One region of the Haloimpatiens massiliensis genome, then DNA from elsewhere that is predicted to be linked to it. Evidence: riboswitches for the same ligand, from Rfam matches in the RefSeq annotation. Region 1 holds a riboswitch; each other region holds the start of a gene.

Region 1 (8,380 bases):
GAGGGACAAGGATATTTTGTGTGTTCCACATGTTTAAGGTCTAGTATATTACTTTCTTCTTTACGAGTTAAAACACATCTTAATTCAAGCTCTAGAAGTCTAGCTTTTATATGCTCAGAAAAATTTTGTCCTAATTCTGAAATGAAACGCTTAGTAGATATGGTTTTTTTCATATTATAATTTTTTCTCAAAATCATCTACCTCCTGTATATTTTTTAATAGCTATCACAAAATCCCAATGATGCTATTATCTATAAGCTTTAATTTAAAAAATAGAAAATTTATATCCAATATTCTTAGTCATATAAAAAACCACCTTAAAAAAAGGTGGAAGAATATCGCTATATAAAATAAGCTAAAAATTCATAAATTATTAAGTTATCAAATTATAATTATAGTCTTGTAACATTAGATGCTTGAGGGCCTTTAGCTCCTTGCTCTATTTCAAATTCTACTTTATCGCCTTCTTCAAGACTTTTTCTTCCTGATTGTCCTTGGATAGAAGTGTAGTGAACAAAAACGTCATCTTCACCTTCAACTTGTATAAATCCAAAGCCTTTTTCAGAATTAAACCATTTAACTGTTCCTGTTTTCATTAAAATCCTCCTAAATTAAAACACATTGATTTTTATATTATATATAAAGAGTGTTTAAGTATCTATTACTAGTATACCACAATAACGGGAAAATAACCAAAAAAGTTTTAAAATTATTATTTTAATATATATATTAGAAATAAGCAACAGAAAATTGTAAAAAAAATATTAATACATGGCATAAATTTCAAGACATTATATATTAGTGTGCTAGAGGGCTAGTTTGCCAGATAATAGTGGTCTAGAGTGCTAGAGGGCTAGTGTGTTAGAGAAGGAGGATTTTCCTTCGCGGTGCTACGGAAAATCTTTAATTATAATTATAATACAGTTGGCAGAAAAGCGAAGCTTTTCTGCCAACTAGGCAACTAGCCAACTGAAAATTATGACAAAGTTATAATTTTCTACTTTCCGGCTTTTGAAAGGGCATCATTTACTGCTTCTACAATTCCTCTAGAAGTTCTTGTGGCACCGGATACTAAATCCACTTCTGTAGATTGTTCAGTTACAATTTCATCAGGTATTGTTTCAAAAGGTACTCTAGAAAATCTAGGAGTTTCGTTATCACTGACAATGTCTATTTTAGATATTTTACCATTTTCTATAGTAACCTCTACCACAAGTTCAGGCCTGTATCCTTTGCCTACACCTTGATAGACTCCATCCGTATATTCTTTTTTTGTTTCAATATTGCTATTACTTGGGATATTATTATTATAAGTATTGCTATCCTTTGAATCATTCGAAGCATTTGAATTGGTAGAGGAATTTTTAAAGTCTTGCTCATCATGTGAATCTAAGGTATTGTCTTTATGTGAAGATTTCTCTGAAACATTGATCATATTGTCCTTATGAAAACTCTCTTTACTAGAGTCAAATAGAATTCCTTTAACTGATAATATGTGTAGCACTAAAGTAATTAGGAAGCCTAGGGTTAATACTCTATGAAAAACAATCCAACCTTTTAGTTTTTTTCGTAAAGCCCAATTTATTCCTAGTAAAATAGAAAATATCCAGCAGATAGTTCCCAAATTTAAGCTGAGTACAGGCTCAGACGAATATATTCCGTGAATTAAACCAGTTATTACTACTAATACACCAATAATTATGTGGTGTTTTCTCAAGAACCTATTGAGTTTAATTAAAAATTGGTTTCTATTATTGAAAAAATTTTTATTGGCAACTCTCAGTATATATATTATTGAAGCTAAAATTCCAAGAATTGTACAGATTTTTGCCATACCTATATTTAAAAATAATTCCATAAAATTTTCCTCCTTATTTAGATATTATAATTTTACTATGCAATTTTACTATGTAACATTATAAAGTACTATTGTGACAGTAACTCTACAGAGATGTAAAATAATTGTGAAATATTACTTGAAAATATACACAGTATAGTATAAAGAAATGTTGTGGAAATATAAAGCAAATGTAAAATAAAATATAGTATAAAGTATATTGAAATAAAATGTATAAATGCATATAACAAGATTTTATCTAAAAAGTGACTTAAGTCATGAAATACAATTACTTAAGGTAATTGTAATGAATTATCCATTTTTGTATAATATAATTGGTTGTAAAATTTGGTTATATAGAAGTATAAGTGATTTTTTATAACTAAGATAAATGGTAGCTTGGCTATTTGTTACCTTTTATAGATTGTACTTGAATTTATTTTAAAGCAGTCCATTGCAAAATTAATAATTAAAAAGAGAACGTAATTAACTTAATAACAAGGGGGGGACTAACAGTGATAGAAGTTAAAAATTTAAGTAAAAACTTTAAGGATGTACAAGCGGTTAAAAGTGCTAGTTTCACAGTAAATAAAGGTGAAATAGTAGGACTTTTAGGTGAAAATGGTGCAGGTAAAACCACTACACTGAGAATGCTTGCTACTATGTTAAAGCCTACAGGTGGTAACGCAGAGATAAATGGTTACAGTATTATAGAAAATTCTCAAAAGGTAAGAGGAGAAATAGGAATTTTATTTGGTGGAGATGTGGGGTTATACGATAGGCTTACAGTAAGAGAAAATATAAGATATTTTGCACAGCTAAATGGTATGAGCAAAAAAGAGGCTGAGGACAGCATAAATTATCTAGTAGAAGAGCTAGAGTTAAAGGAATATATGGACAGAAGAGTAGGAAAACTTTCAAGAGGTATGAAGCAAAAGGTTTCTATTGCCAGATCCATTGTTCATAAACCTACAGTAATGCTCTTTGATGAACCTACCACAGGGCTTGATGTAACAGCTGCAAAGCTTGTTCATGATTTTATATTACAGTGCAAAAAACAAGGAAAATCTATTATATTCTCAAGTCATAGTATGCAAGAAGTAGAAAAACTTTGTGACAGAATCATTATTATTAACAAAGGAAAGATTATCGAGGAAGGTACCATAGAATATTTCAAAGACAAATACCAAAGTAGCAGTATGGAAGACATATTTATAAGATTGGTAGGTGATAAATAATGAATATAATATCTATTGTTTATAAAAAAGAATTAAAAGACATGTTTAGAGATAAGAAAACCCTAATAGCAGCTATATTAATACCTCTTCTAATGTATCCAATAATTTTTGGATTCATAGGAAAAGGTATGAAAAGCAATATGGACTCTGTAAAAAAAGAAATGAATATAGTTATGGTAGATAAAGGGAATAGTAAATTAGGACAAATGTTTAAATCTCAAAAGAATATAAAATTAAAGGAATCCAAAGATGTTTTTAATGACGTAAAGGAAGGAAAAGTACTTTTAGGTATAGAAATTCCAGAGGATTTTGATAAAAATATAAATGCAGAGAAAAAAGCGGATATTATTATAACTATGGACAATACAAGTCAAAAATCAACTATGGCTATGTCAGAAATCAACGCTATTATAGACCAGTATTCTAAGGCTGTAGTAGGGGCTAGACTTCAGGCAAAGAATATAGATACATCTATATTAACTCCTATAAACCCAGTTATAAAATCTGCGGAAAAGAAGGAAAATGGAGTAGCTAAAATGATGTTATCATTGCTTCTTCCTATGATGCTTATAATGTTTGCTGCATCAGGTCCTATAGCTTCAGCTACAGATTTAGGCGCAGGGGAAAAAGAAAGAGGTACCCTAGAGCCACTATTAACTACTCAAGCTAGCAGAATGTCACTGCTTTGGGGTAAATTTTTAGCCATAACCACTATGGGTATAGTAACATCTATAGCTTTTATATCAGGATTAGGTATATCTATGAAAACTTCGCCAGAAGCTTTTAATTACGGTGTAGATGGAGCTAAATTCAGCATGGAGCCTAAAACTTTACTTATTATAGCATTAATAACTGTACTTCTTACTATGGTTTTTGGAGCACTAGCTCTTGCTATAAGTATTTACGCCAGATCCTTCAAGGAAGCTCAAACTTACTTGACTCCTTTAAGCTTTATAGGAATGCTTGGTTTTACATCATACTTCATAGAACCTAAAAATATGTCCATGATATTCTTAAATATCCCTGTGGTAAATGCCACAGCAGTTATAAAAGAACTTATCTTGGGAATGTTTAATGCAAAGCATTTAATAATAGTGCTTGCATGGATGCTCCTTTACATTGCTTTATCCATATCTTTTGCAAGATATATGTTTAGTAAGGAAGAGGTTATATTTAGAACTTAAAAATCAAATCTTAAAGATACAAAGATAATAAGAAAAATGTAAGATGTAAGATGGGGACAGTTAAACAGGGGTTGCATAATGTATAATTAAGATAAAAATTTAGTCGGCTGTTGCATTGCGATAAATACTAAAATATATTGTGCAAGTTTAAAATTTGCACAATATATTTTATATAAATTTCTTAATGCAGCAGCTTTTTTAAAAAGATTTAAAATCAATGACTTCCATTAACTACAGTAAATCCTTTGCCTTTTAGAAACTCTTCTATTTCATTATATCTAGAACATTCTACATCTATGCATAAAGCCATATGTACAGTGTCCACATTTACATTGTGAAGCTGATTTATCTTATATTCTAGTTCTTTATTTAAATCTTTTTCACAACCGTTGCAGTGAAAGAATCCACAAAGTTTAACGTCTTGATCTTTATAAATTTCAAAAGCTTTAGATTTTTCATTAAAAGCTTTAAAACATCCTACTCCAGCACATTCATAGGTGATTTTATTACAAACCATAATCGCTATATTTTTCAAAAGACCATCTCCTAACAAAATAAAATTATAGTGAGCTTAATCTAAATATAACAATATAATGGAATTTATTCAATGAAATTTATATAGAAGCAGTATTGACTAATATAGTTAAATCATATAAAATAATTCCGAAAGGTGAATTAAAACTTTGATAAATCAAAAAAAATGAATTAAAACTTGAATAAATTAAAAATGAATATAAATCTTTTGGGTTCGTAAAAGATTAAAAGGGAAGATTGGTGTAAATCCAACACAGCCCCCGCTACTGTAAGCACTACTTGTAAATAAATATGTCACTGATTTAAAATTGGGAAGACTATTTACAGGGTTTCATGTGTAAGTCAGGAGACCTGCCTAATTGAGCTTATTTGCGTTTTACTTCGGAGGGAGGTAGTAGCTGTATATTTTGTTGTGAAAATTTAGCTATCCTTTGGGATAGCTTTTTATTTTATCAAAAATTAATCAATTGAGGGGAGGACAGGTTTAAAGGCAAAAATGCCTTTAAACGAAAAAATTTATGAAAAAGAAAATAATAAGTATTTTAATAGCTTTAGGAATGATGACATCTTTTGCTGGATGTAAAGATGCCAACAAAAATTTAAATGATACGAGTAAAAATGATAAAAAAGTAGAAGAAAAAGGAAAAGAAAAAAGCAGTCAATATCCATTGAACATAAAAAATTATGATGCAGATGGAAATGAATATGAACTAAAAATAGATAAAAAACCAGAAAAAATTATAACTACCAATCAAACAACTACAGAATTATTACTTACACTAGGACTTGGTAAAAACATGGTAGGTACAGCATATTTAGATAATCCAGTTCTACCAGAACTTAAGGCTGAATATGATAAGATACCAGTTTTATCAGAAAAATATCCATCAAAAGAAGTTATTATTTCTAAAAAACCTGATGCTATAGTGGGATGGTCTTCAGCATTTTTTGAAAAAAATCTAGGTGATGTTAAAACATGGAATGAAAAAGGTATGACTACATTTATTCAAAGAAATACATTAGGAAAAAAATGTACAGTAGATAATATCTATAAGGATATAGAAGACTTAGGAAAAATATTTGATATAGAAAACAAGGCTAATGAAGTAATAACATCTATGAAAAAACGAGTAGAAGATGTCCAAAGTAAGATAAAAGGGAAAAAAGAAGCTAAAGTACTTGTGGTTGAAGGTATAAGTGAAAATAAATATTATGCTTACGGACAAAATTCTCTTGTAAATGACATGGTTAAAATGGCTGGAGGAGTTAATGTAGAAACCAATGAAAAAGGTGGAGAATATAGCGCAGAAAATATACTAAATAAAAATCCAGATGTAATAGTGCTTATACATTTTGAAACTCAAGTTAAGGATAACAAAGAAGCAGATGCCCTATTAAATAATAAAGTACTTAAAGATGTAAATGCTATAAAGAATAAGAAAATAATATACACTCCACTTGCAGAAACTTACGCTGGAGGGGCAAGAACTATAAACGGAATAGAAAGACTTGCAAAGGGATTCTATCCAGAATTATTTAAATAAGCAAAAATATTTTAATAAAAGAAAAATTAGAGGAGAATATCTGAAGAAATGGACAAGAAATGTAACGGGGATAAACAAAAGGTGATATTTAGAAAAAAAACATCTATAATGGTACTAGTTACAATTTTAATAGCATTTTTAGCTATATCAGTGATAATAGCCGTAATATTTGGGCCAGTTAAACTTCAAATTAAAGAGGTATTTAGAATAGTTGTATACAATATATTTAAAATACCTATAGGGGATAAACAAACTCTTGTTAAAGGAGTAAGTTATGAAATAGTATGGGGAATAAGATTTCCTAGGATATTACTAGGTGCTATAGTGGGAGCTGGTCTTTCTGTAGTTGGTGTTGTAATGCAAGCTATGGTTCAAAATACCTTAGCAGATCCCTATATACTTGGAATTTCTTCAGGGGCTTCTCTAGGAGCAACTTTTTCCATAATGATAGGAGTTACTAAATTTTTAGGAGGCAACTCCATAGGAATTTTAGCATTTGTAGGTGCCCTAATCTGTTCAATATGCGTATATACTCTATCAAATATTGGAGGAAGATGTTCATCAGAAAAGCTCATACTTTCTGGTGTGGTGGTAAGTGCCATATGTTCCGCCTTCACAAGTTTTATAATATTTATAGCGGGAAACGAAAGGGGCATTAGAAATTTAACCTTTTGGCTTATGGGCAGTTTAGCCAGTGCTTCTTGGAAGAATATTATTTTGCCTGCTGCTATTATAATAGTAGGAACCTTGTTTTTTCTAAGTCAGTTTAGAAATTTAAATGTAATGTTAATGGGGGACGAAACTGCTATAACTTTGGGAAAAGATTTAAATAAATATAGAAGAATATATATTATAATTACAGCATTAATGACTGCTACAATAGTATGTGTAGCAGGAACAATAGGATTTGTAGGACTTATAATTCCACATATTGTAAGAGGCTTTGTGGGATGTGACCATAGAAGACTTATTCCAATTAGTGCACTAGTTGGTGCCATATTTTTAATATGGACAGACGTTTTTTCAAGAACTGTAATGAAGGGTATGGAAATGCCTATAGGTATAATAACATCTATGCTGGGAGCACCTTTCTTCATGTGGCTTATGATTAAAAAATCTTATAATTTTGGGGGAAAATAAATGACTTTAACTGCAAAAGATGTGTGTGTAAATATAAAAGAAAACCAAATTATAAAAAATGTAAATGCAGAAGTTAGAAAAGGTGAATTTATAGGCATAGTAGGACCTAATGGCAGTGGTAAATCAACTTTTTTAAAAAGTATATATAGGGTAATAAAGCCTCAATGTGGTTTAATAAATTTAGACGGTAAAGATATTAGAAAAATCTCCTATAAAGAAACAGCTAAAAAAATGGCTGTGGTAGGTCAATTTAATGAATTTAATTTTGACTTTAATGTAGAAGAAATAGTTATGATGGGAAGAACACCTCATAAAAAAAGTTTTGATGGAGATAACATTGAGGATTATGAAATTATGGAAAGTTGTCTTAAAAAGGTCAATATGGAAGGCTACAAGAATAGAAAGTTTTCAACACTTTCTGGAGGGGAGAGACAGCGTGTTCTTTTAGCTAGGGCATTGGCACAGCAACCTAAAATTCTAATATTAGATGAACCAACCAATCACTTAGATATAAAATACCAGCTTCAACTTTTAAATATAATAGAATCTTTAAAGCTTCAAGTATTTGCAGCGCTGCATGATTTGAATTTAGCTTCTAGATATTGTGACAGAATATATGTTATGAATAAAGGGACGGTGGTTGCTGAGGGAAAGCCAAAAGAAATTTTAACTTCTAAGTTAATAAAGGATGTATTTGAGGTGGAAGCAGAAATTTTTGAGCATCCGGTTACCGGAAGAATGAATATAATGTATTTATAATTGTAATCAACCCATCCAGATTAGAAATAGGGATGGGTTGATTTTTAATATAATAAATTTTTGCTTAACTAACAGTAGATAAGGTACATGAAAATAAATAACAAGTCAAAGATGCAGGTATATTTTGTGTCAGACAAGGAAGCA
Region 2 (8,380 bases), 470 kb from region 1:
TATAACACTTTGGATGCATCCATCTTCAAATGGATTCTTTAGGTTTGCAAGTTCTACAAGTTCTAAGAACGACTTACTTCCGCCAGCTTTACATAATGTTAAATAATCTTCCCAAGCCTTTTCTCTATTTTCATTAGCCTTAACCCAGAATTGTAGAGCACAAACTTGAGCTAATGTATAATCTATATAATAGAAAGGTGATTGGAATATATGACTTTGTCTAAACCAGAATCCTCCTCTATTTAAGAAATCACTATCTTCATAATCTTTACTTGGCAAGTATTTTTTCTCAATTTCTCTCCAAGCTTTCTTTCTCTCCCCTGGAGTAGCTTCTGGGTTTTCGTATACAAAGTGTTGGAATTCATCTACAGTAACCCCATAAGGTATAAATGTTAAAGCACTTCCTAAATGAGAGAATTTATATTTTAACTCATCTTCCTTAAAGAATAATTTCATCCAAGGCCAAGTGAAAAACTCCATGCTCATAGAATGTATTTCTGCTGCTTCATAAGTTGGAAATGCATATTCTGGTACCTTAAAGTTTCTACTTGAATATGCTTGAAATGCATGTCCTGCCTCGTGAGTAAGTACATCTACATCTCCAGAAGTTCCATTAAAGTTAGAAAATATAAATGGTGATTTAAATTTACCTATGAAAGTGCAATATCCTCCACCAGCTTTTCCCTTCTTGCTAACTAAATCCATAAGCTCGTGTTCTACCATAAATGTAAAGAACTCATTAGTTTCATCTGACAATTCTTTGTACATTTGCTTTCCATTATTTAATATCCAATCAGGATCTCCCTTCGGTACTGCATTACCTGTTAAGAATTTTAATGGTTCATCATAATATTTAAGCTCTTTAAATCCTAATCTTTTAGCTTGTCTTTCCTTCAATTCTTCTGCCACAGGAACTATATAATCTAATACTTGTTTTCTATAATTAGCCACCATCTCTGCATTATAATCGGATCTCATCATTCTTATATATGCAAGCTCCACGAAATTATTATATCCTAATTTTTTAGCCATTCTATCTCTTACTTTTACCAATTTATCATATATTTCGTCAAACTTGCTTTCATTTTCCACATAGAAATTAGTAGAAGCTTCGTAAGCTCTCTTTCTCATTTCTCTATCTTTTGACTGTATGAAAGGTTCAAGCTGAGATAAATTTCTCTCTTCTCCTTCAAACATTATCTTAGCTGAAGCCTTCAGTTTATCGTACTCTGTAGTTAATTTATTTTCTTCCTTTAAATACTCTATTATCTTTAAATCAAAAGATTTTAACTGCATTTCTGCCAATGTGAAAAGCTGTTTTCCCCATTTTCCCTCTAATTCTTTTCTAAATTTTGAATTTACTAAGGTTTCATAGTACTTAGATATTAATCCTTCGTACTCTGGCATATTTTCATCCATAAACTCTTTTTCTTTTTCATAAAATTCATCTACTGTGTTTATGGAGTTTCTTATGCCAACTAATTCAGCCATAGATTCTACATCACTTCTTAGGGAGTTTATTTCTTCCATTATTTTATCTTGCTCTTCTAAAGATGCTGCTTCCCTAAAACTACTAATTAGTTTTGTAAAATCTTTTTCTACTTTTTTCATATCTGGTCTTACATATTGGTAATCTTTAAATTTTAGCATAAATTATTCCCCCTCTTTATTAAACTTTACAATGATACCATTTTACCACACTTAAATCTTTTTTTAAATTTCTATTTTCAGTTATTTTCTCTAAATTCATATTATTTTCACAATTCACGCATATTGGACTTTTATTGGAACCATAAAGACCTTAATGGAAGGACTGAAATGGACCGAATTTTTAAGGATAAATTATAAATAAAGAGATACTAAAGTATTATCCATGTATATCCCTAAAATATAGACAATATGACCATTGTCATACCTCATATAGGGATGTACAATAAAGATGAAATAGAGATAAAACTAAATAATAAGTTTTTGGTTTTCTTTTGAGAAATTAAAAGGGAATGTGGTGAAAAACCACAGCAGCCCCCGCTACTGTAATAGTGGACAACTCTTAACAGCCACTGGTTAAAACCGGGAAGGCAAGAGGCGGAAGAAACTAGAGCCAGGAGACCTGCCTAAAACTTACTGTTAAAATTTTTCGGAGGGAAGAATTACAGAAGTATAATGGTAACATTGTGAGCCAATTTATAGAGTTCTACTTTGTGCTTTATAAAATTATCTCCTAAATGATTAACTGTTATCTGCTGTAATGACTTCGCTTAGAAGTCTTTTTATTTTTCAATTAGTTAAAATAGCACATATAAAACAAAGAAGGAAGGAATTTTTATGAATATCAAAAATTTTAAAAGACTACTATGGGTAAGCTTAGGAAGTTTAATATACGCTTTAGCTATAAATATCTTTATATCTCCACATAAATTATTAAGTGGAGGCATAGCCGGTATATCATTACTAGCTCAATATATGAGCAATATTCCCTCAGGTTATTGGGTATTCATATTAAATATACCTGTGTTTATATTAGGACTCAAAAAGATAGATAAAGATTTTATATTTTTTAGTTTAGTAGGAATGTTAACTATGTCTCTTTTCTTAGTACTAACAAAAGACATCTCTTCTTTGGTAACAATAGACGATCTAGTAATGTCAACCGTATTTGGTGCCGTACTAAGTGGCCTAGGCATGGGAATCATATTTAGAAATAGAGCTTCTCAAGGTGGAACAGACATAATAGCTGTAATCATAAGACAAAAAAACGGTGCTAAAATGTCCACATTATATTTTATACTAAATGGCCTAATAGTAGTTATGGGAGTATTTGCTACAAATTTAAAATTAACATTGTACACAGTATCTCTAATGTATATAAAATCTCTAGTAATTGATAAAGTTATAGAGGGGTTTGACCAAAAGAAAATAGTCATGATAGTTACTTCTAAAGCAGAACAAGTATCTCAAAAAATTATGAACAACATAGGCAGAGGTACCACTTATCTATATGGAGAAGGTGCTTATACTGGAGAAAAGAAAAAAATCATATATTGTCTATTAACAACTAAAGAATTAAATAATGTAAAAAAATTAGTAGATGAAATAGATAAAGAAGCTTTAATATCAATATCAGAAGCAGAAGAAATCAAAGGAAGAGGTTTCCTAAAACCTGCCCTATAAGCATAAATTGCAGGGCAATTTATGGCTTAAGTGTGCTAGTGTGCTAGTGGCTAGAGGACTAGAATTTAGTTGTAGTGGAGAGTTGAGAATTAATAATTAATAGTTAATAATGAAGGTGAATTTTTCTTCATCCCATTACGAAAAATTTGAAATTTAAGATAGCTAATATAATTTCACGTTGTGAAATTATATTAGCTATCTTTTTTGGCTTAACTTAAATCTTTTATTGGCGGTATTCAGTCTAAATACGTAGATATGGTCAAAAACTCTTAAAGGAGTTTTATTATAGTATTTAAAATCTAAAATCCAGTCCGTGCTTAAACTTTAAAAATTACTACTAAATCATTTAACGATTGGTAATTGGGACTAGAGACTAAAAGAAAGGCTACCCCTAAAAAATAATATAGTAAGCCTTTGCTTTTTTCTTACAATTAAATATGTTATAATATGTAATATATATATTTTTTTGTGGGAGGTAACTAATTATGTATGACCCATTTTATAACCCAATCGAAGAAATCCTTGGAAAAATATTTATAGGTGCTTTTTTAATTTTTCTTATTATAATATCAATTCTAGGAATCAAATATCCTAAAGACATATTTATGTTCCGTTTAAAATCAAAATTTAAATTTGGAGCCGAACCTAATGAAAATGCTATAAATTCTACAAAACTATTCTTTAAAATATTTCTTGTAATATGCTTAATATTTTTTTTACTATTAATATTTTTGTAAAAAATCAACTACTTTCTTTATAATTTATTTAATTTCTATATTTTCCTATTTGTATATAGAAGGAGGCCATTTACAGTGAACACATTAAAAAAACTTACGTATAGTAAGAAATTTATTATCTACTTTACTATATTGTATATTGCCATAATTGCTGGTTTAGCAGTGTGTAATATAAATCATATAGATGACTATAAAAACAAAACTCTAGGATATTTTTACAACATAACAACAGTGACTAAAAATAATGAAAAAATGTATAAATGGCATTTAGGTGTACCTAGTAGCAAAGATACGAGATATATAATACAAACATCAGCAAATGAAAAGGAACTTAGAGAGTTTAAGAACTCATTAGATGCTACAGACGAAAAAAAACATGGAATTTTATTAAAAATTTCATGTTTAATATATTTCATAATAAGTCTAATTATTGAATGCAATAATAAAAACATAAAAAATATGCAATTCTTAAAAGGATTTGATGTATCAGCTATAATGTTTATATTTATTATGATAATAGAAACATTCTTCCAACTAGATAGCTTATTAAGGAATGTACTAAATGCCTACAATTTAATACCCTAAAATAATATATTGTGACATAATAAATTGAAGAAAAATCTGATTTTAATTCCGTAATAAATGTATAATTGGGGACTGTTCACAATACGCCAAGAACTTCTAAATGTCTCACAGTTAAAGACCCTAAAGCTTTCAAACTCACTCGTTCCTCGTTCAAACATGAAAGCTTCTTAACGGTTCTTTAACTGTGAGACATAAGAAGTTCTAAGGCTAGTTCAATAGTCCCCAATTCTACATTTATTACTACATTAAAATCAGATTTTTAGTTTAATATGTTTATGGTTGGAGAGAAAAACCCTACTAAAGAATAATTTTCCTCCACTACGTTACGGAAAATCTTTAATTTATAAAACAAATAAAAAGGCTCCCATAATCTTTTTATGCGTAGCCTTTCGTTTAGGACTTAAATCCCGGTTATTAATAATATTTTCACTAATTGGGAGATACAATTAGTCACTTTAATTAGGTACTAGTAAATACATAATTATTAAAATAAAATATTAGATAAAATTTAATATATTTTGCCATAATGCATTAGCTTGTCTAAATTTTAGCTTTAATATTTAGACTATTGAGCTAGCCTTAGAAATTTTTTGTTTTCAAATTTCAATACCCGTTAAGAAGCTTTCATGTTTGAGCGCCGTTAGAAGCGAGTTTGAAAGCTTTAGGATATTAAAATTTGAAAACATTAGAATTTCTTGGCGTATTGCGAACAGTCTAATAAAATATATTTATTGTGGACTTAAAGACAGATTTTTCTTATTGCACTTACGTCACAATATTCTTTTATAATGGTGCTTCAGCCTTAGACTTCACTGTTTTTTTATAAGTTTTACTCTCAAATACCTCTTCCGACAAACTCTTTCTTAAAGATACCATAGACATTATCATGACAAATGCAAATGGAAAGGCTGCTACTATAGAAGCTGTTTGTATCATTTGGAGTCCACCAGCTAATAAAAATGCTATAGTTAATGCAGATTGCAGTATTCCCCAAGTAATCTTCTTAAAATTGCTAGGATTTAAACTTCCTTTACAACTCAACATACCTAAAACAAAAGTAGCAGAATCCGCTGAAGTTACAAAAAATGTACCCAAAAGACATATAGCTATAATTGAGATCAATTTTCCCAAAGGATAGGTATTAATAACAACAAAAAATGCAGTTTCTGCATTTTTTATGGCTGATAAAGCTATACTTTTATCTACCTGAAATCCCATAGTTCCGAATATAGCAAACCATAAAAAGCAAACTATAGAAGGTACGAGAAGCACTCCTAATAAAAATTCTTTTATAGTTCTTCCTTTAGAAATTCTAGCAATAAATATACCTACTGGTGGTGCCCAAGCTATCCACCAACCCCAGTAGAATATAGTCCATTTTTTATACCATTCTCCTTTTACAAATATATTATTATTACTTATTAAAAGATCTTTTGCATACACCCCTAATCCTTGGAATAGTTTTTTAAACATCTCTGATGTAGGGCCTACTATTACAACCAACACCACGAGTATAAGTGCCAATATTAAGTTTAAATTAGACAAACCCTGTATCCCTTTATCTAAACCTGAACATGAAGACATAATAAAGCAAACTGTAACTATACCTATTATAATCAATTGAGTAGTAATGCCCATTGGCACATTAAAAAGATGATTTAATCCTGAATTAATTTGAAGAGCTCCAAGTCCTAAAGAAGTTATAACTCCAGCTACTGTAGCAAATATAGTAAATATATCAATAACATTACCTATCCACCCAGAAGCTTTTTCTTCACCTATCAGTGGAATAAGCAAACTACTCATTAATGCCGGCTTCCCTTTTCTAAACTGAATATATGTTAATGCTAAAGCCAAAACCGCATAACAAGACCAAGCTGAAATACCCCAATGCAAAAATGATTTAGACATAGCAAATGTTTTTGCCTCTTCTGTAAAACCTTGAATATTATGAGGGTGAATGTAGTGATTCAATGGTTCTGCTACACCCCAAAAAATTAATCCTATACCCATTCCTGCACTAAATAACATGGCAAACCAAGACGTTAAACTATATTTAGGTTCATCTTCATCCTTACCTAATTTAATATTTCCATATTTACTAAATCCAATCCATATACAAAATACAAAAAAAGATATCATAACTAATATATAAAACCAGGAAAACTTATTTAATAAGAAATCCAATACCTTGTTATTAATATTTTCAAACCTACGTATATTAAAAAACGCATAAATTAATAAACATACTAAACTAATTAATGAAATATAAAAAACCTTATCTTCTTTTATTTTTTTAATCATACACTTCCCCTTTCTGACAACTTCATTTTTTTATCAGTTCGTTAGTTTTGACAACTTGATTATAACATAAGACATGTCAGTTGTAAAATTTTAGATTTTTCAAAATTTATTTTATTTTTACAATGAATTTTGATATAGTATATAATGTATGAGTATAAAATACCTTGTAAAGTGAGGAGAATTAAAATGACAAATATAGACTCTCCACGATATATTAGAATCGCCTTAGATCTAGCTTATAGAATATATTCAGGAGAATTTAAAGTTGGAGAAAAAGTGCGTGGGCGTTCAACCCTATCCAGTAAATACGGTGTATCACCTGAAACTATAAGACGTGCTATTTCCCTATTAAAAGATATGAATGTGGTAACTGTTTCTGAAAAAAGTGGAATATACATAAAATCTTACGAAAATGCATATTTATTTATTCAAAAATTTAATGATGAAAATAATTTAAAGCAATTAAGACAAAAAATTAAGGAACTTAAAGAAAAAAAGGATAAGATAGAAGTGGAACTTAACAAAAACCTAGATCTACTTTTAGAATATTCAATTCAGCTTGAAAAAGCCGACTCTTCTAATCACTATGAGATAGAAATTCCTAACGATTCACATATAGTAAATAAAACCATATGCGATACAGAATTTTGGAAACACACTAATGCCACTATAATAGCCATAGAGCGAAATAGTGAAATCTATGTATCTCCTGGCCCATATTTTATTTTTAAAGAAGGAGATATAATTAAATTTATATGTAATGAAGCTAACATTAATAAAGTAAGATCTTACATTGAAGTAACTGAATAAGCATAAATTGCTACGCAATTTATGGCTTAAGTGTACTCGTTGGCCAGTGTGCTAGAGGGCTAGTAAAGGATAATTTTTCTTTATTACATTACGAAAAATTTTACAATTTAAAAAAGATAACATAATTTCACAACGTGAAATTATGTTATCTTTTTTGGCTTAACTTAAATTTTTTATTGGCGATAGCCAGCGAAAATACTAAAACTAAAATTTATACAACCCTATGCCTCACGGCAAAATGAATTAAATTTTAGCTATTATGCTATTTTGATAAGTATCATATAACTTTTCGAAATGCTACGCCTAAAAAATATTATGAGCGCCCTCTTTTTTATAAATTAAAGATTTTCCATAGCACAGCGGAGGAAAATAATCCTTTAGTAGGCTTCTCCTCCCAAACCACATACATATTAAACTAAAAATCTGATTTTAATGTAGTAATAAATGTGGAATTTAGGACTATTGAACTAGCCCTAGAACTTCTTATGTCTTACAGTTAAAGACCCGTTAAGAAGCTTTCATGTTTGAACGAGGAACGAGTGAGTTTGAAAGCTTTAGGGAATTTAACTGTGGGACATTTAGAAGTTCTTGGCGTATTGTGAACAGTCCAAAATTACACATTTATTACGGAATTAAAATCAGATTTTTCTTCAATGTATTGCTTCACAATATTCTTACACTGTATCTCTAATTATCAGCTCTGGCTTAAAATAAATTTGTTTTTTTTCATCCATATGTTCTATAGTATTTATCAAAAGCTTACATGCTTCCTT
Region 3 (8,380 bases), on a different contig from region 1:
CCTTGCGCTGGTGCTGGAAGTATTATTTCCTCGTCTACATAAAAAATTCTATTCTTGATTTTGTCATCCATACCTAATCTATTTACACCTGCTGCAGCCAAGACTACTCCATGAAGATTTTCTTCTTCTATTTTTCTTATTCTAGTATCTATGTTCCCCCTTATAGGTACTATATCTAAATCCGGTCTATACTTTAAAAGCTGATATTTTCTTCTTTTACTGCCTGTACCTATTCTAGCTCCCTGTGGCAAGTCCTTTAAAGAATTATACCCTTCTCTAAGAATTATCACATCTCTAAAGTCCTCCCTCTTTGGCACATAAGAAAACTTAAGTCCCTCTGGAAGAGTTGATGGCATGTCCTTCATGCTGTGAATTGCTATGTCTATCTTTCCTTCTAGAAGCTCTTGCTCTATTTCCTTAACAAAAATACCCTTATCTCCTATTTTATCTAAGGCTACATTTTGAATTTTATCTCCCTTTGTCTTTATCACTTTAAGCTCCACTTCCACATGTGGATTCGCTTTTTTTATCTTATCTATAACCCAATTAGTTTGTGTAATCGCCAATTTACTGCCCCTAGACCCAACAATTACTTTCATGCTCTTAAAATCTCCCTTCCTAAATTAGAATATATATAAATGATCAAACCACAAAAAGGTACAATGTGGTGGAATTATGTAATTTATAAGTCACTCATACATTTATAACTATAAGGATTTATTTTTAATTGTTTATAAAAATCCTTAAGCTCTTGTAGCTTCAAATTTGCTAAGTTATTTAAAATATTTTTCTTCTCACTATTATCCTTACAAGTTTCTAGAATAATTTTTCTTACTTTCCCAAGCAAACTGACGTATTCTTCATAGTCTTCACCATAAGTTTGTTCCAGCTCCCTTCTTATTTTAGCACAAAGGGATGGACTATTCCCTAAAGTGGACACTGAAATTAAAAGGTCGCCCCTTTTCACTGTAGAGGGTACTATAAAACTTGAATCTTCTATATCATCAACTACATTACAAAGTATGTTTTTTTCAACACAAAAAGATGCTATTTTACTATTTACCTCCTTTGAATTAGTTGAGGCTACTACTAAAAAAGCATCCATTATATATTCACTTTTATAATTATCTTTAACTAAACAAAGCTTTTCTGCATAAGCTTCTTTTAAAACAGAAAAATATTCCTGAAAGCTAGGAGCAACAACATAAACTTCAGCTCCATACTCTAAAAACTTCTTACTTTTTCTAAGGGACACGTGTCCCCCACCAATTAATACTATTTTTTTATTATCCAAATCTATCATAAGTGGATAGAACATATCTCTTCTCCTTAAAAATCAAATAATTTATTCACCATATCTATATAGGTATCCATATGATCAGTTTCTTTTATATCCTTAAGGTTCTTTATAGGTTCTCTTATAACCCTCTTTAAAGCAGAACCCAACATCTTCTCTATTATCTTCTTTTCCCTACAGTCTAAATCTAATTTTCTATTTATGTAATCTAAAGTATCTTGTTGAATTTCACTGCATCTGTCATTCAAAGATTTTATAACAGGATCAACCTTTACCTTTTCAAGCCACTCTATAAATTCTTCCACATCTTCTCTTATTATCTCCAAAGCCTCTTTAGCTAGTTCTTCTCTTTTTATTAAATTTTCCTCAGAAGTTTTCTTTAGATCATCTATATCATAAAGATGTACATTTTTCATTCCTTCAACCTTTTCCTCCACATCCCTTGGAAGAGCCAAATCCATTATATAAAGCTCTTTTTTAATGTTTGGCATATCCTTCTTAGTAAATATCATATGTGGAGCTGATGTAGCAGTTATGACAATATCTATATCATTTAAAAGAGAATATCTTTCTTCATATTTTATAGTCTTAAGCTCCGGAAACTGAAAACACAAATCCTTTAATTTTCCATGAGTTCTATTGGTTATATAGATTTCATCTAAACCCTCTTCTTTTAAATATTTTAAGCTTAAACTACTTATTTTTCCTGCACCTACTATAAGAGCCTTTTTACCATTTAAGGATTGTAGTTGCTCTTTTAAAAGTTTAATACCAATATAACTAGTTGAAAGAGGTATTTCGGATATCTTAAGCCTACACTTTATATCTTTAGCAGCAGTTATAGCTTCTCTAAAAAGCTTATTTAGTATCTTTTTACTGCCCCCGACTTCCATAGAAAATTCTAGAGCCTCCCTAACTTGTCCTAAAATTTGATCCTCTCCTAATACCACAGAATCCATGCCTGCAGCCACCATATAAATATGATTTATAGCCTCTTTACCTTTCTTCACAAATATATAGTCATGTATATGATTTATATGAAAGAATTCCTTATAGAATTTTTCTACATCTTTTATTCCCTCATTTATCTTATTACTGCATATGTATATTTCACTTCTATTACAAGTAGATAAAATAACCGCTTCATTAATGCGTCCATCCAGTAAATAATTTATTCCTTCTATCTTTTTAGTTTCGGTAAAAGAAACTTTTTCTCTAACTTCTATAGGAGTAGTATTATGATTAACTCCTACTACTGCTATTTCCATATTGTTCCCTCCAATAATTATAAAAACCTTCCTCGTTCTTAAACAAAGGCACCTGCAAATTTTTATGAAGTTTTACAAGCCAAGGCTGATTTAGACCAGCTTCTTTAAGAAGCTCCTCCTTTGTAAATACTTCCTCTACACTTCCTTCTCCTACTACCTTGCCCTTACTAAGTACATACACATAATCACATATGTCATATATAGAATCCATGTTATGGCTAGATATAACTATCTTCTTGCCCTCTTCTCCTAGCTTATGTATTATTTCTGTGACACTTTCAGTCATCACTGGATCCAATCCTGCAGTAGGTTCATCAAGTAATATTATATCACTATCCATAGCTAAAACACCTGCCATAGCTACTCTTTTTTTCTGACCATAACTTAAAAAATGTACCGGTTTTTCCTTAAATTCGTAAGCTCCTGTTTTTCTTAATACACACTCTACTCTCTCTTTTATTGTATCCTCAGGAAAGTCTAAATTTCTAAGAGCAAAAGCCACATCATCATACACATTAGAATAAAATATTTGCTTATCTGGATCTTGAAAAACTATACTTACCTTTTGCCTAAATTTCCTTAAAAACTTCTTATTATATTGAATTTTCTCACCCTCATAAATTACCGAACCTTTTTTAGGTTTTAATATTCCTATGATATTTAAAAAAAGTGTTGACTTTCCACAACCATTAGCCCCTATTATTCCTATTCTATCTCCCTTATTCATATCTATGTTAATATTATCTAATGCTACAGTTCCATCCTCATACACATAGGTTAAATTTTCCGTCCTAAGCATATTTTCATCCCCTTCTTTTATCCATTAAAAGTTATGTTTTAAGAGTATCTTATTTAAATCACCATGCAATTATCATTTATCTACTATATTTTCTTTTTCATCTTAAATTCTACATTTTAAACTCTCCATCATAAAGCTTACTTTCTAATGATATAATTAATTCTTCATATTTAAGCATAACTCTTACAAATAAGCATCGTATTAAAAGCGAAAGAGACTTATAAGAATTTTTTCTATTATTATACCCAAATCTCATTTCTTGAGCAGTGTGTATTTCCTTGCACTCTTCTAAAAATATAAATATAAATCTATAAATTAATATTAAAAGTTCAATAAATACCTTAGGCAATCTAAATTTTTTAAAAACCACTATAAGTTGATTCATAGGTATAGTTAATGCCATAAAATATGTGGCAGCTACACAAGCCATAGCTCTGAAAAATACATGTCTGCAGGTAACAATTGCATCTCTAGTTATGCCTATGTAATTTTTTGACAGTGGTAGTGCCCATAAAAACAATTCCCTTTTAGGAGAACAGGATATTAAAATAGTTATAAGACTCACAATTAAAAAAGCTGTAGGGATACAAAGGAGTTTAGTATACTTTTTAAAAGGAATTCCAGCAACTCCTACTGTTAGTATCAGTAGAAATAGAAAAATACATAGATTAAATCTATAATCCCTCATATTTAGGGATAAAATTAGTATTCCTATGGCAAAAAAGAATTTTGCCATAGGATTAAAATTTCTTAATCTATTGGTGTATGCATATTTATCTATCAGAAGCACTTTTTTTCTTTCCTTTAAAATAACCTAATGTATATCCTATAACCCCTGCACCTATAGCTCCTTGTGCACAGAAAAGTAAACTTTCTATTTCTCCACTTGGTGGTTCCCAAATGCTTTCAAACCATGGTTTATATCCTGGGTTTATTTCCGTTATAGCCCCTTCTGCCTGATCATCAGCACCTGCAAATTCAGCTCCGCTCTTAAATACTAAAGGAGTTATAATAAGTGCCAATGTTATTAAAAGTAAAATTATATTCTTCTTTTTTGTTGAAGTGCCCGTATTAGTTGATGCTTTCATCTTTTAACACCCCTTCACGTTTATAATCTAAAAGTAGGTTGTAAACTACAGTAGTTAAAAGTCCCTCTGCTATAGCTAAAGGTATTTGAGTTACTGCAAATATACCTAAGAATTTTACAAGTGAAGCTCCTATACCTCCTGATGTAGCTGGAAAAGCTATAGATAACTGAGTAGCTGTAACAACATATGTAGCTAAATCTCCTAAAGCTGCTGCGAAAAATACACAAGTTGATGTCTTAACATTGTTTTTCTTTAAAAGTTTAAATATTGCATAGGATACTAAAGGTCCTACTATTGCCATAGAAAATGTATTTGCACCTAATGTAGTTAGTCCACCATGAGCAAGTAATAATGATTGAAATAATAAAACTATTATACCTAGCACACTCATAATTGTAGGTCCAAATAAAATTGCTCCAAGCCCTACTCCTGTTGGATGTGAACAACTTCCTGTAACTGACGGTATCTTTAAAGCAGATAACACAAAAACAAATCCTCCAGCTAAAGCAATTAATATTTTCTTATTAGGCTGCTCCTTAAATATCTTATTTAAATTTTTAATTCCCATTACTAAGAATGGTATTGTAACTATAGCCCAGAAAATACACCATTTTGCTGGCAAAAATCCCTCCATTATATGCATAGCTTGTACAGTGGAAGGCGTAATAACTGCTAGTAATGCAAGAGCTGCAGCTAATTTAAGTTTTTCTTTACGCATTTTATATCCCCCTCTTAATTTTTATATTTATTTTAAATAAATCACAGGATTTAAATAGTAAATAGAGCTAATAAATATATTCAATAATTGAGGTGAGAAGATACACACAAATAAAAAACCCTAACCAATAGGTTAGGGAATTTTTTCTTATAATCATCTATTTAACAGAATTAATCCATTAAAATTATACAATAAATTATAAGTAGTCTCTTCCCTCCGAAGGCATACTTTAAAATCTTAGGCAGGTCTCCTGACTTAAGTTCTCTCTACTTGTTGGCCTTCCCGTATAATACAGTGGCATAGTCAACTTTCGTCCCTCTTACAGTAGCGGGGGCTGTATTGGATTTTCACCAATTTCCCTTTTAATATTAATAACCTAAATTTTTCTTTTTTAAATTTTACAATCTAACGATACCACAAAAAGTCAAAATATTCAATAGTATATAAAAATTTCTCTTATAAGTTGTCCAAATTAAAATTCATAAAGTACTGAGCACATAGCTACTCCTGCACCTACAGAACAAAATACTGCTTTAGCTCCTCTAGGTATATCCTTGCCCTTAACAGCATGATGAAAAGCTACTATCGGGCTAGTTGTGCCAGTGTATCCATACTTATCTCCAATATAAGTGAATTTATCATGGTAATCCTCTATATTTAAATATTTAGCAGTTTCCGTAATAAATTGCTTTGAATATTGAGATAATAAAAAAAGCTCTATATCATCAATTGTAAAATGAAATTTTTTTGAAAAATATGTAATTGCCTTTGCCCATTCTGGAGCAAAAAAATCCAAATGAAATCCTCTCCACCTTTGCTTTTTTTCATATTCTCCTACATCATTATGTCTAGCTTTTGTCATACCACAAGCTGGAGACATTATTGTATCATAATATTTAGAGACAGTGGTATATTTTGAATCTAATACTCCTCTAAGAGTTTTCTCCTCTTTAGCTTCTAATATAAGGGCTGCTCCTGCATCCCCAGAAGCAGGATAAGTGTACTTACAATCTTCTCTTGCTATTGAAGACACGTATAATCCTCCACACACCAAACAATATCTTATATCATCGTTTGTTTTCATCATTCTAGATGCTTGATCCAATGCAACAACCATTCCTACACAATTAGAATTTAAATCATATACTATATGTGCATTTTGGGCATTTAATTCTTTATTTATTATTAATGCATTAGATGGCGTTAAATATTCTGGAGTATCTGATGAAAATACTATCATATCTAATTGTTCTGGTGATATATTTGCACTTTTTAATGCCTCCCTAGAGGCTTCTAGCGCCATAGTTAATGCATTTTCTTCTTTATTATCGATTACATATCTATATTTCCTCCCTAGATTATTTAAAAGTGCCCTTATGTCTACATCCTTATTGTCAAAATGTTTAATAAAAAATTCGTTTCCTACCCTTTTCTTTGGATGGTACACACCTGTGCCTATGATATTTACATTTCTAAACCCCATAATCTGTCACTCCCATTCGTCTATTTTAAAACTTTTATATTTATATTTATAATTTTAATTAAATATTTAATGAAACTATATATACCTTTTAAAAATATATTATCAATTTTTTGCATATTATTCAATAACTATATTATTTTCTCATAAATCTACTATTATATTGTAAAATCGTTAAATTTTTTATAATTACAAACGATAATATTATTGCTTGCTGTTAATAACGCTGCTAACAATATTTATAAAGAAAGGGTGTCAATTAGTGAAAGATGAAAAAACTATAATTTCATATCAAAAAGATACATTAAAGTTTGTAATACTCATTTATTCTTTTAGTTGTATACTTTCTCTTATTTTCTTTACATTTCTAAAAAAATTCGGAATAAACGAACAACTAAAATGGTCTACATTGATTAAGTTAGGTATTTTAACCCTTGTAGAAATATCCGTTCTATTTTCAATGTATAAAATGACCATAAAAGAAGGAGTATTGATACAAAAAAACTTTAAGTTTTTAAAAATGGCAATACTTATAATTACATATGTGCACTATTTATATTTAACTTTTACAATTCCATCTAAAGATCTGTGGTGGTTTATATTTTATTTTGTGATACTAGGTGCATTGTTTTTAGACTTAAAAATGCTGACAACCTCCATTGTCATGGCAGTAATAAGTGTATCAATTGTTTGGAAGTTTAATTCTAGCATCCTTCCTCAAGGAAATCTACGTACTTCTGAATTACTTATAAGGGGAATAACTGTTATACTAACCTTATTAGGTATTTATGCATTTGCTTATTTTGCTGCTAATCTATTGAAAAAAATAGATGAAAATGAAAATGAACTGACCATAGAACGTAATAACATGAAAAATATACTAGACGAATCCTCTGACTGCTCAAAATCCATACTTGAATCTAGTAAAGTTTTGGCTGATATAGCAAATCAAGAAAGTCTTTCTATTCAAAATATAGCTAATACAGGTTATACTTTAACAGAAGATTCTAAAAGTATATTAGAAAAAACCTCGAAAAATATATCTATACTAAATAATTTTCTTGAAAATACCAAAAGCATTTCCTCAAATATAAGCAATACTAGCGAAACATCATCAAAACTTATTGAGGTATCAAATGAAAATCAGAACTCCTTAGGGAAAACTCTAGATATAATACAAGAAATTGCCTCAAGCATAGATGTAACTTTGGATTCCACAAATATCCTTCAACAAAAGTCTGCAGAAGTAGATAATATACTATTAATTATTAGAAGTATTTCCGAGCAAACTAATTTATTGGCATTAAATGCTTCCATTGAAGCAGCAAGAGCTGGAGATTTAGGAAATGGTTTTGCAGTAGTAGCTGATGAGATAAGAAAATTAGCTGAAAGCACTAACGCTTCCCTGGAAGATGTGGAAAAAATTATAAGTGAATTAAAAATACATATTAGAGAAGTAGAAGATCATATGATAGGAAATAATGACAAAATTAAAAATGGTAATAATATATTAAGCTCTACAGTTGAAAGCCTTAACAATATGGTAGAACAATTAAAATCATCTAATAAAGATATACATTCAATAGATGAATTCACAAAATCCATGGTATGTGAAACTAACAATGTTGTAAATTTTAATAAAGAAATATCCTTTACAACTGAAAATGTCATAAACAAATTTAAAACTATATCTGACTCAGTAACTGAAACTGCAGCAACCAGCGAAGAAT
Region 4 (8,380 bases), on a different contig from region 1:
TATTTCTTTAGGGCACCAAAGTTTTCATTATGAATTTATATATTTTTATTGTATTTTTTCCTTTTTGAAACAATCAACACTACTAATGTTGCTAAAGCTGTAATAGCTACAATGCTCATCATGAGAATAGGTGACTTGTCTCCTGTTTTAGGTGTTTCCGTAATTTCTGCTAATTTAGGTGTATCTTCAACATCTGCAGCTTTAAATGTTTCTGTAGCTTTTTCTGTTTTATTTGTCTCTGCATTTTCTCCTGATTTTGATTTCTCTGAAGTAGCTTTAGCTTTTTCTGCAATAGCATACAAACTAAAGTGATCTGTTTCAAAAGATATAGTATTACCATTAATAGTTGCTTTCATATCTTGTAGAGTACCATCTTCTAATATTCTGTACACAAGTACTCGACTGTGATCATAATCAGTAGGTATATTCATTGTAACCTTCACTTTACCATTTGGTTGAATTTTTTTCTTCTCACTTTCTAGTGAAATATCGAAGGATTTAAATTTTTCCGAAGTACCCTTTAATGCTGTTTTAATCTTATTGAAAACCGTTGCATTTGACTCTATTACTGGTACTACTACCAGTTTTGTATCCACTGGCACAACATTAGACTGCATTTCTACCTTAATTCCAGTATCTTTGTCTTGATTCTCTACTGGTTTAGTGCTTAGTTTAGGAACTGTAACTTTACAAGTAGCAGTTAAATTACTAACTTTTGCAGTAATAACTGCCTCTCCCGCTTTTAGCGCTGTAATCTTTCCATCTTCTACCTTTATAACTGTAGCATCTGAACTTGTCCATTGTACAGTTTTATCATCTGTGGTATTTTCTTCTTTATAACTAACTATTAAATTTTCCTGAGCATTTTTTTCTAATACTAAAGATGTACTATTAAGTGATATGCCAGTCAAAGGAATCTTTAAATCTTGAATCTTTTTAATTGCATTATCTAACTTTTCAGCATTTGTCACCTTTTTCTGATCATTAACACTTAATTTATCAAATTCTTTCTTTACTTCCATAACTTTTTCTTCATCTTTTAGTGTAATATCCTCTGGTAGACTATCTATATCTTTTATTATTTTTTGTAAATTTCTATTAAGTTCTTCAATGGTCTCTATTGATTTGTTTAACTTTTCAGCATTTGTTACTTTTTTCTGATCAGCACTACTCAACTTATCAAATTGCTTCTTTATTTCCATAACTTTTTCTTGGTCATCTAATATAATATTTTTAGGTAAGTTATCTATCTCTTTTATTACATTTTGTAAAGCTCCATTAATTTGGTGAATCTTTTCTATTGCCTTATTTAATTTTTCAACATTTGTTATTTGTTTCTGAATATCACTGGTTAGATTGTCAAAATTGGACTTTATTGCTATAACCTTTTCCTCGTCATCTAATGTAATATTCTCTGGTAATTTATCTATCTCTTCTATTACAAGATCTTGAATCTTTTTAATCGCATTATCTAATTTTTCAGCATTTGTTACCCTTTTCTGATCACTACTGCTTAATTTATCAAATGCTTTCTTTACTTCCATAACTTTTTCTTCATCTTTTAATGTAATGCTTTCTGATAAATTATCTATATCTTTTATTACGTTTTGTAAAATTTCTTTTATTTCTTCAATCTTCTTAATTGCATTGTTTAACTTTTCAATATTTGTTATCTCTTTCTGAACATCAGCAGTTAGTCTATCAAAATTTTCCTTTACTTTCATAACTTTTTCTTGATCATCTAATGTAATATTTTCTGGTAAATTATCTATATCTTTTATAACAAGTTTTTGTAGTTCAAATTGTTTTATAACTTTATCTAATTTCATATAAATTTCATCTACAGACTTTTGTGTTGCATCCAATTGAGCAGCTATCTTATTTGCCTCGTCATATACTGACTTAATCCAATTTTTTGCTAATATTTCTTCTTTATATTTAGCAGAATTTATAGAAGAAAGTAATGTCATCAATCTATCTTTATTGGCTACTTCATAAAAGTCGGTATTTTCACCACCCATGGCATATCCGCCACCGATATCGGCACCATATCCATATAAAGTAAATTGCACACGAATCACATCTCCATCGGCTGGATAAGAATCAGCAAAACCTACATTTGGGAATACATTATTTAGAGCATACATCCAACCAGACATAAATGTGTAATCAAACTCTCCCAAGCAACTAGCATCATTTAAATTATCTGGTGGCCAGTTACCTTTACTCTCTAAAACAGTTTTTAGTCCTTGTGGTACTTTATCCTCAATATTGACAGGAGCATTCAAAAGTTGTGCTTTATCTTGATCTGTACATCCATGATCAAGTACCCCTCCATCTCCTACTATAGACAAATAAAAGCTATCCTCCAATCTTCCAGTATGTTCATATGAATAACCATGTTCAGTCAAAATACGATCTAGTGCCTGTGCCGCATTTTCACCTTCATAAATTGGAACTTGTGTGGGTTCAATTATAAAACCTCTACCAATTGTTAATGCTTCTACTGTCCAAGTAGCATAACCAATTAACTCACCCTTGGCAGCTTTTTCATATATAATGTTATAGGTTTTAATTGCTTCAATATCACCAGAAAAGGCTCTTACAACAACTGTATTTTTACCCTCTTGACTAAATTTAAGTGTATAGCTTGTTTTGTTTTCGTCATCCCAATTTGGATTTACCTTTTCTCCATTTAAGGTAACCTCACTTGATATTTTTTTGCCATCCAATCTAGCAACAACATCGAAGGTTTTTTTACTACCTTTTAGTGTAGCACCATCAATTAATGTTGTTTCTAAGGAAATTTGTCCATTTTCAACCGCATAGGCTGATTCTGGAACTGCTATTATCAGCATAAACAGCGACAACAACAGAGCCAAGACTTTTTTCACTTTCATTTTTTGTTTCCCCCCTATAAAATATCTAAATTATTAAAACAAAAAAGAGAACCTAAATTCGGTTCTCTTTTAAAACAGATTATTAAAAATTAATTATAAATAACAAGTACTTAAAATAATACTTATTACTTGCATTAAAATAATCAAGCTAAAATCCCACCGATATTGCTTAAATAACAACATAAGGCAGGTCTCCTGACTTGAAATCATCCTACTAACTTAAAGTCTTCCCAGTTTTACCAGTGACTAAGAACATTAAAATATGTTCTTCTATAAGCTTTCGTCTTTCTCACAGTAGCGGGGGCTGTTATGGTCTTTCACCATATTCCCTTTTAATGTACGTTTGAATGTACAACCCTACATCTAATAATTATTCAATTTCAATTGTTTAAATTTAATCATACAACTGTATTATATATCTTATGTATCCATAATACAATATATTTTGAAATATTTATCTTTTATGCTTTAAAAATTACATTACTAGAAATCAAAAAAATTCTATTATCCCAAACTAAATATTTACCATGGTTCCAAAGGTCTTATCCCCAAAAATTTGATGCAACCCCAAGCATAATAGTAATTAGGATAATATCACCTGTATAATATTGTAAACAAAAAAAACGTAAAAGCCATCTCATTTTCATATTGTTTCCATGATTTTAAATATATAATCTATACTTTATCTTTACTCTTTCCATTTTCTTTATCATCTTTTCTCCAAATACAAATAGGAAAAAGGCTGTACCAAAACCATGAACAGCATCATAGGGAGCACCTGAAATGTAAAGCATAGCTAGTGATTTAAAACTTATAGTTACATTTGAAGCTGGTATTGAACTGGCCATGACCATAGCAGCCATATTCATTATGCCACCATATATTATGAAGGTTGTAAAAAAACCATATATAGATAAAGTTATGTCATCTATGGGCAATCTCTTTCTTTGTATAAAAAGTCCAAGCACAAGTCCTACTGCTCCAAATGCGTATAGCCACCATCCAAAAAAAGTTGCCGTAGACTTTGTATAAAGATATATCACATAACCTATTGATATGGATATTATGATACTTAATACTGGACCTACTATAATTTGAAAACTTCTTGATTTTACCTTATCCACCTGGGTTTTATTAAATATTAACCCTGACAAAAATCCTAATATACCCCAGCAAAACATTTGCCATGGTGTCCATGGACCATGTCCTGCAAAAAAGTTAACAACAAATCTTGAAATAGCACCTACTAAAAATCCTGCTTCTGGTCCAAGAGATATGCCTGACAAAATAACCATTGCAGTTCCTGGTTGAAAAGGTGTCATCATAAAACACATTAAATTTCCAACAGTAGTTAAAGCAGACATTACTGCTATCATTACTATCTCTCTAGCTCTTGGACGTCTTTTTTCAAACACCATGAAAAATGGTAGCATTGTATAAAATACTATGAATAATCCTATGAGTAAATACCTTTTATCCTCTAAATATTTAATTCCTATAAATATAGTAATAGGAATTATTACAAATATTATAAATGCTGATACAGCTGTTCTTTTCCTAAATGCTAATTCATAACGTTTTGGATCATATTTTCTTGACATAATTGAATCACATCCTCACAGGTTATTGCATTTTCAAATATATGTTTTGACATGCGGTTTGACGCTGTGGTATAAAAACTGTTGCTACTGAAAATCTCCCTTGGTGTATCCTCTGAAATAACAGTTCCATCAAACAACATGGCACATCTATCAAAATACTGGGCACAGAACTCTATATCATGAGTAACCATAATTATAGTTACTCCTTCTTTTTGAAGTTTTTTAAATATTTTAGCTAAGACTTTTTTATAAAAAGGATCTAGTCCTTTTGTAGGCTCGTCCAATAATAATATCTTAGGATTTAACAATAAAATTTTACCTAAAGCAAGCCTTTGCTGTTCTCCTCCACTTAAATCATAGGGATGTAAATCACCTAAATTGGATAAACCCAAAATCTCTAACATTTCATTAGCTTTACTTATTTTCTCATCATCTGTAGCATTTATATCCTGAACCATATCTAATAAATCCTCAAAAGCACTTGGCTCTGTGAATAATTCCTTAGGGTCTTGAGGCAGCATACATATATTTTCTGTAAATAATTCTTTATACTTATATTTATTTATTTCCTTACCATCTATTATTATCTTGCCTCTATAAGCCTTTTTTGTACCTGTAATAAGCTTTAAAAGAGTGCTCTTTCCCACTCCATTTCCCCCTATTATAGAAAATAACTCTCCTTTGTTTACAGTAAGGGATAAATCTCTTATAACATCATTACCTTCCTTACTATATCTAAACCATGAATCTTTTATTTGTATAATAGGTTTCTTTATATTTGCATAGGATTCATTTATACAGGACTTATCTATAGAAGATTTATTTTTACAATCGATTTTTTGAATCCTTGGCTTATTCCCTAATAAATTAGTAAGCCACATCTTTCCATCTCGTACTGTTATAGGACAGTTGGTCTCAAAATTAATTTCTGAATTCATACTAAAATTCCCTTGTAAATTCATCTTGCAATTTGTTTCTAAATTCATCCCACAATTTGCCTTTAGATTCATTTTAGAAATTACTTTAGATTTCACTCCAGTATTCACTTGAAAACTCATTCCATGATTCATTTCAGATTTCACTTCAGAATAAACCTTCATAGCCGTTGGAAGTCCATCATACATAGGATGTCTCTTTCCTTTTGAGCTTAGAAAATTTCCCACCTTTAATGTATTGTCATAAATCTGAGCTTGTCCATCCTCCATTACAAGAACTTTATCAGCTATGGGAAAAACCTCCTCCAATCTATGCTCCGATAATATAATTGTTGTACCCAATTCTAGATTTATCTTTCTTAAAGTTGATATAAATTCTGCAGATGCTATAGGATCAAGCTGTGAAGTAGGTTCATCTAATATAAGAACCTTTGGCTGCAGAGCCATAACTGAAGCAAGGTTTAATATCTGTTTTTGTCCTCCGGATAATTCAAAAACACTTTTTCTAAACCAGCTCTGTATACCAAAGAAACTTGCCATTTCAGCAACTCTCTTTCTTATAAATTTAGTCTTCATCCCTAAGCTTTCTAGTCCAAAAGCAAGCTCATGCCAGACTTTATCTGTAACAATTTGTTTATCTGGACTTTGATGAACGAATCCAATTTCTGATGCACTAATAAAGGCACTTAGCTTGTCTATAGATATACCATTATAAAGCACTTCCCCTAACACATCTCCATCCGGTGCTAATTCTTGCTTCATGTGGCGAAGAAAAGTACTCTTGCCACAACCAGATTTTCCACAAATTAAAACAAACTCTGATGGATATATCTTAATATTTAAATTCTTAATTGCTTCTTTTTCACATCCTGGATATGTGAAACTCATATTCTTGAACTCAATGATTTCCATTTATATTCCTCCAATAGGTCAATTATTACAGGTATCATAAGTAAAATAAAATATGCCAAATACACAATTACAGACATTATTGTTATATGCTCAATGCCGATAGCTGGATAATATATTATATTATTCATACCAAAATAGCAGCCCATTGAAACAATCAGTGATAGAAAAGCTATGATGGTTAAAGTAATTGCATCTCTTCTGTCAAAACGGTATATGCTAAAGCTTGAACGATGTGGAAGGCCATATCCTCTAGCTCTCATAGAATCTGATGTTTCAATAGAATTTTCCATTGACCATGTTATAAGTATAGAAAATTCTCTCATAAATTGTTTAGCCCTTTTAAGTACTCCCCCCTGTGAAATACCTCTTCCAATATTCCTTTGACCTTCTGAAATATTCTTTAATTTTTTCTTAAACAATGGTACAAATCTAAATGTCATTGATAAAACTAAAGAAAGTGAGGGAATTATTCTTCCAAAAAGATATATAACCTTGTCCGAAGTCATTATGTAATTAATAGATTTAAACCACATTATAGCGCTTATCATCATAATTCCTGAAGCTACACCATATATTATTGCTTCTAAAGTTATGGCATTATCATTTAAATAAAAAAGTATAGTTACCCCTTTATGAACAAATAATGGATTTATTATAGCCATAATTATTAGCATCGGTATTAAAAACTTCAAATTAGACTTCAATGATGCTATTCCATTTAAAACAACAGAATAAGTAAAGGATGCTACTAATGTGATTATAAGAAATAAAGGATGCATAGAAAAAACCGTAAACAAAATCACTGCTAAAAAGTAACAAAAATTCACAATAGGATGATATGTTTTAAATCCTGTCTCCATATTCACACCCTCCTTTAGTCCTTATTATATTTAGAGTAATCCTGATCTCCTACATCCTTACCTAAATTGCAGGTGTAATTCCAAGATATATAGTCATTTTCTTTAACATTATATCTACTGCAGCCATAATTAGGAAACCAACCATTTACCTTATACATCCAGCCACTCAACTCTCCACCGTCAAATTCATATAGATGATTTATTCCTTCCACATATGCTCCGCTATATAATGGATCATTCCTAAATTCCATTTGAATCCCTTTACTTCTAGTTGCACGCTTCAATATATCAAATACATTTTCATTCTCTTTTATTTGGACTTTCGTAGGTGGCAAAATCACACCATCTTTAGGAATATAAGAGGCTTTTCCTTTTGGAAGTCTATCCATATTGTTAAGTATTGTATTACAACGAATTTCTATAGTACAGTATCTCTTTTTAGTCCTTCTTGAATTGGCAGAAGTACTTTTAGTTCTTTCTTTACTTGCTACTGTTTTATTATTAGTATTATTATTTGCTTTATTGCTTACATATCTATTATTAATTTCTTTATTACTACTTTTTACATCTTTGTTTTCTTTATTAGCATTATCCTTATTACTATTTACTTCATCTGAGTTATTTTTATCTGTATTATTTTTATCTTCGGCAATCTCTGAAGTTTTTGCTTTATCCTTTTCAGCTTTAGATGATTCATCCTTATTTTCATTTTTAGGTTTTACTTCATCAAATTTTACTTTTGCTACTTCTGTCTTTACATCAGATAATACCCAATCTCCACCTTCATCTATGCTAAATGAAGCCATGCTGTTTTTAAACTGTATTTCAGATTTATAAACTAAATGATTAGAAGCTTCATTATATTTATATAGATATTTTTTTTCCTTAGATGGATTATGAAGTTTTATGTCTACCTCTAGAGGCAATTTATTATTATGGCGGAAAGACAACATGTCCACTTTCATGCTATTGTCCTTAGCAATGATTTTAATAAATTCCTCATACACTGTATCAGTTTCTATATCTAAATTTATTGGATGTATCTCCTTAACCTTACTTCCTAATATATTCCACTCTACTTTTTTATTAGATCCTACCTTAATTTCCTTATTAAAGATTTTATTTTCTTTTTTTATCTTTTCTAACTCTTCACTTGATAGACAATTTTTATT

Evidence for each region. A riboswitch is a leader RNA that binds a small molecule or an ion and turns the genes downstream of it on or off. The one in region 1 is predicted to bind cobalamin.
Region 2: another riboswitch for cobalamin. It lies ahead of C1715_RS17885 (YitT family protein); the one in region 1 lies ahead of C1715_RS15870 (ABC transporter substrate-binding protein).
Region 3: another riboswitch for cobalamin. It lies ahead of C1715_RS01065 (energy-coupling factor ABC transporter permease); the one in region 1 lies ahead of C1715_RS15870 (ABC transporter substrate-binding protein).
Region 4: another riboswitch for cobalamin. It lies ahead of C1715_RS07140 (Ig-like domain-containing protein); the one in region 1 lies ahead of C1715_RS15870 (ABC transporter substrate-binding protein).

Annotation. Positions count from the first base shown of each region.
Region 1 covers NZ_LT854640.1:1,599,411-1,607,790, forward strand. Annotated here, with positions in the region: gene C1715_RS15840 (hypothetical protein) at 1-191, opposite strand, end outside; gene C1715_RS15845 (cold-shock protein) at 393-596, opposite strand; gene C1715_RS15850 (FMN-binding protein) at 998-1,858, opposite strand; gene C1715_RS15855 (ABC transporter ATP-binding protein) at 2,353-3,075, shown strand; gene C1715_RS15860 (ABC transporter permease) at 3,075-4,259, shown strand; gene C1715_RS15865 (CGGC domain-containing protein) at 4,474-4,794, opposite strand; cobalamin riboswitch at 4,987-5,166, shown strand; gene C1715_RS15870 (ABC transporter substrate-binding protein) at 5,312-6,337, shown strand; gene C1715_RS15875 (FecCD family ABC transporter permease) at 6,386-7,477, shown strand; gene C1715_RS15880 (ABC transporter ATP-binding protein) at 7,478-8,236, shown strand.
Region 2 covers NZ_LT854640.1:2,071,935-2,080,314, forward strand. Annotated here, with positions in the region: gene C1715_RS17880 (M3 family oligoendopeptidase) at 1-1,650, opposite strand, end outside; cobalamin riboswitch at 1,956-2,132, shown strand; gene C1715_RS17885 (YitT family protein) at 2,326-3,171, shown strand; gene C1715_RS17890 (DUF6199 family natural product biosynthesis protein) at 3,657-3,908, shown strand; gene C1715_RS17895 (hypothetical protein) at 3,984-4,493, shown strand; gene C1715_RS17900 (BCCT family transporter) at 5,277-6,797, opposite strand; gene C1715_RS17905 (TrkA C-terminal domain-containing protein) at 6,984-7,607, shown strand; gene C1715_RS17910 (LacI family DNA-binding transcriptional regulator) at 8,282-8,380, opposite strand, start outside.
Region 3 covers NZ_LT854635.1:46,013-54,392, reverse strand. Annotated here, with positions in the region: gene hemC (hydroxymethylbilane synthase) at 1-599, opposite strand, end outside; gene C1715_RS01090 (precorrin-2 dehydrogenase/sirohydrochlorin ferrochelatase family protein) at 683-1,303, opposite strand; gene hemA (glutamyl-tRNA reductase) at 1,330-2,565, opposite strand; gene C1715_RS01080 (energy-coupling factor ABC transporter ATP-binding protein) at 2,540-3,364, opposite strand; gene cbiQ (cobalt ECF transporter T component CbiQ) at 3,474-4,154, opposite strand; gene C1715_RS01070 (energy-coupling factor ABC transporter substrate-binding protein) at 4,138-4,452, opposite strand; gene C1715_RS01065 (energy-coupling factor ABC transporter permease) at 4,436-5,170, opposite strand; cobalamin riboswitch at 5,394-5,565, opposite strand; gene C1715_RS01060 (ketoacyl-ACP synthase III) at 5,643-6,653, opposite strand; gene C1715_RS01055 (methyl-accepting chemotaxis protein) at 6,913-8,380, shown strand, end outside.
Region 4 covers NZ_LT854639.1:398,783-407,162, forward strand. Annotated here, with positions in the region: gene C1715_RS07140 (Ig-like domain-containing protein) at 36-2,900, opposite strand; cobalamin riboswitch at 3,069-3,275, opposite strand; gene C1715_RS07145 (ECF transporter S component) at 3,563-4,501, opposite strand; gene C1715_RS19750 (ABC transporter ATP-binding protein) at 4,465-6,348, opposite strand; gene C1715_RS07155 (energy-coupling factor transporter transmembrane component T) at 6,321-7,208, opposite strand; gene C1715_RS19755 (DUF4430 domain-containing protein) at 7,223-8,380, opposite strand, start outside.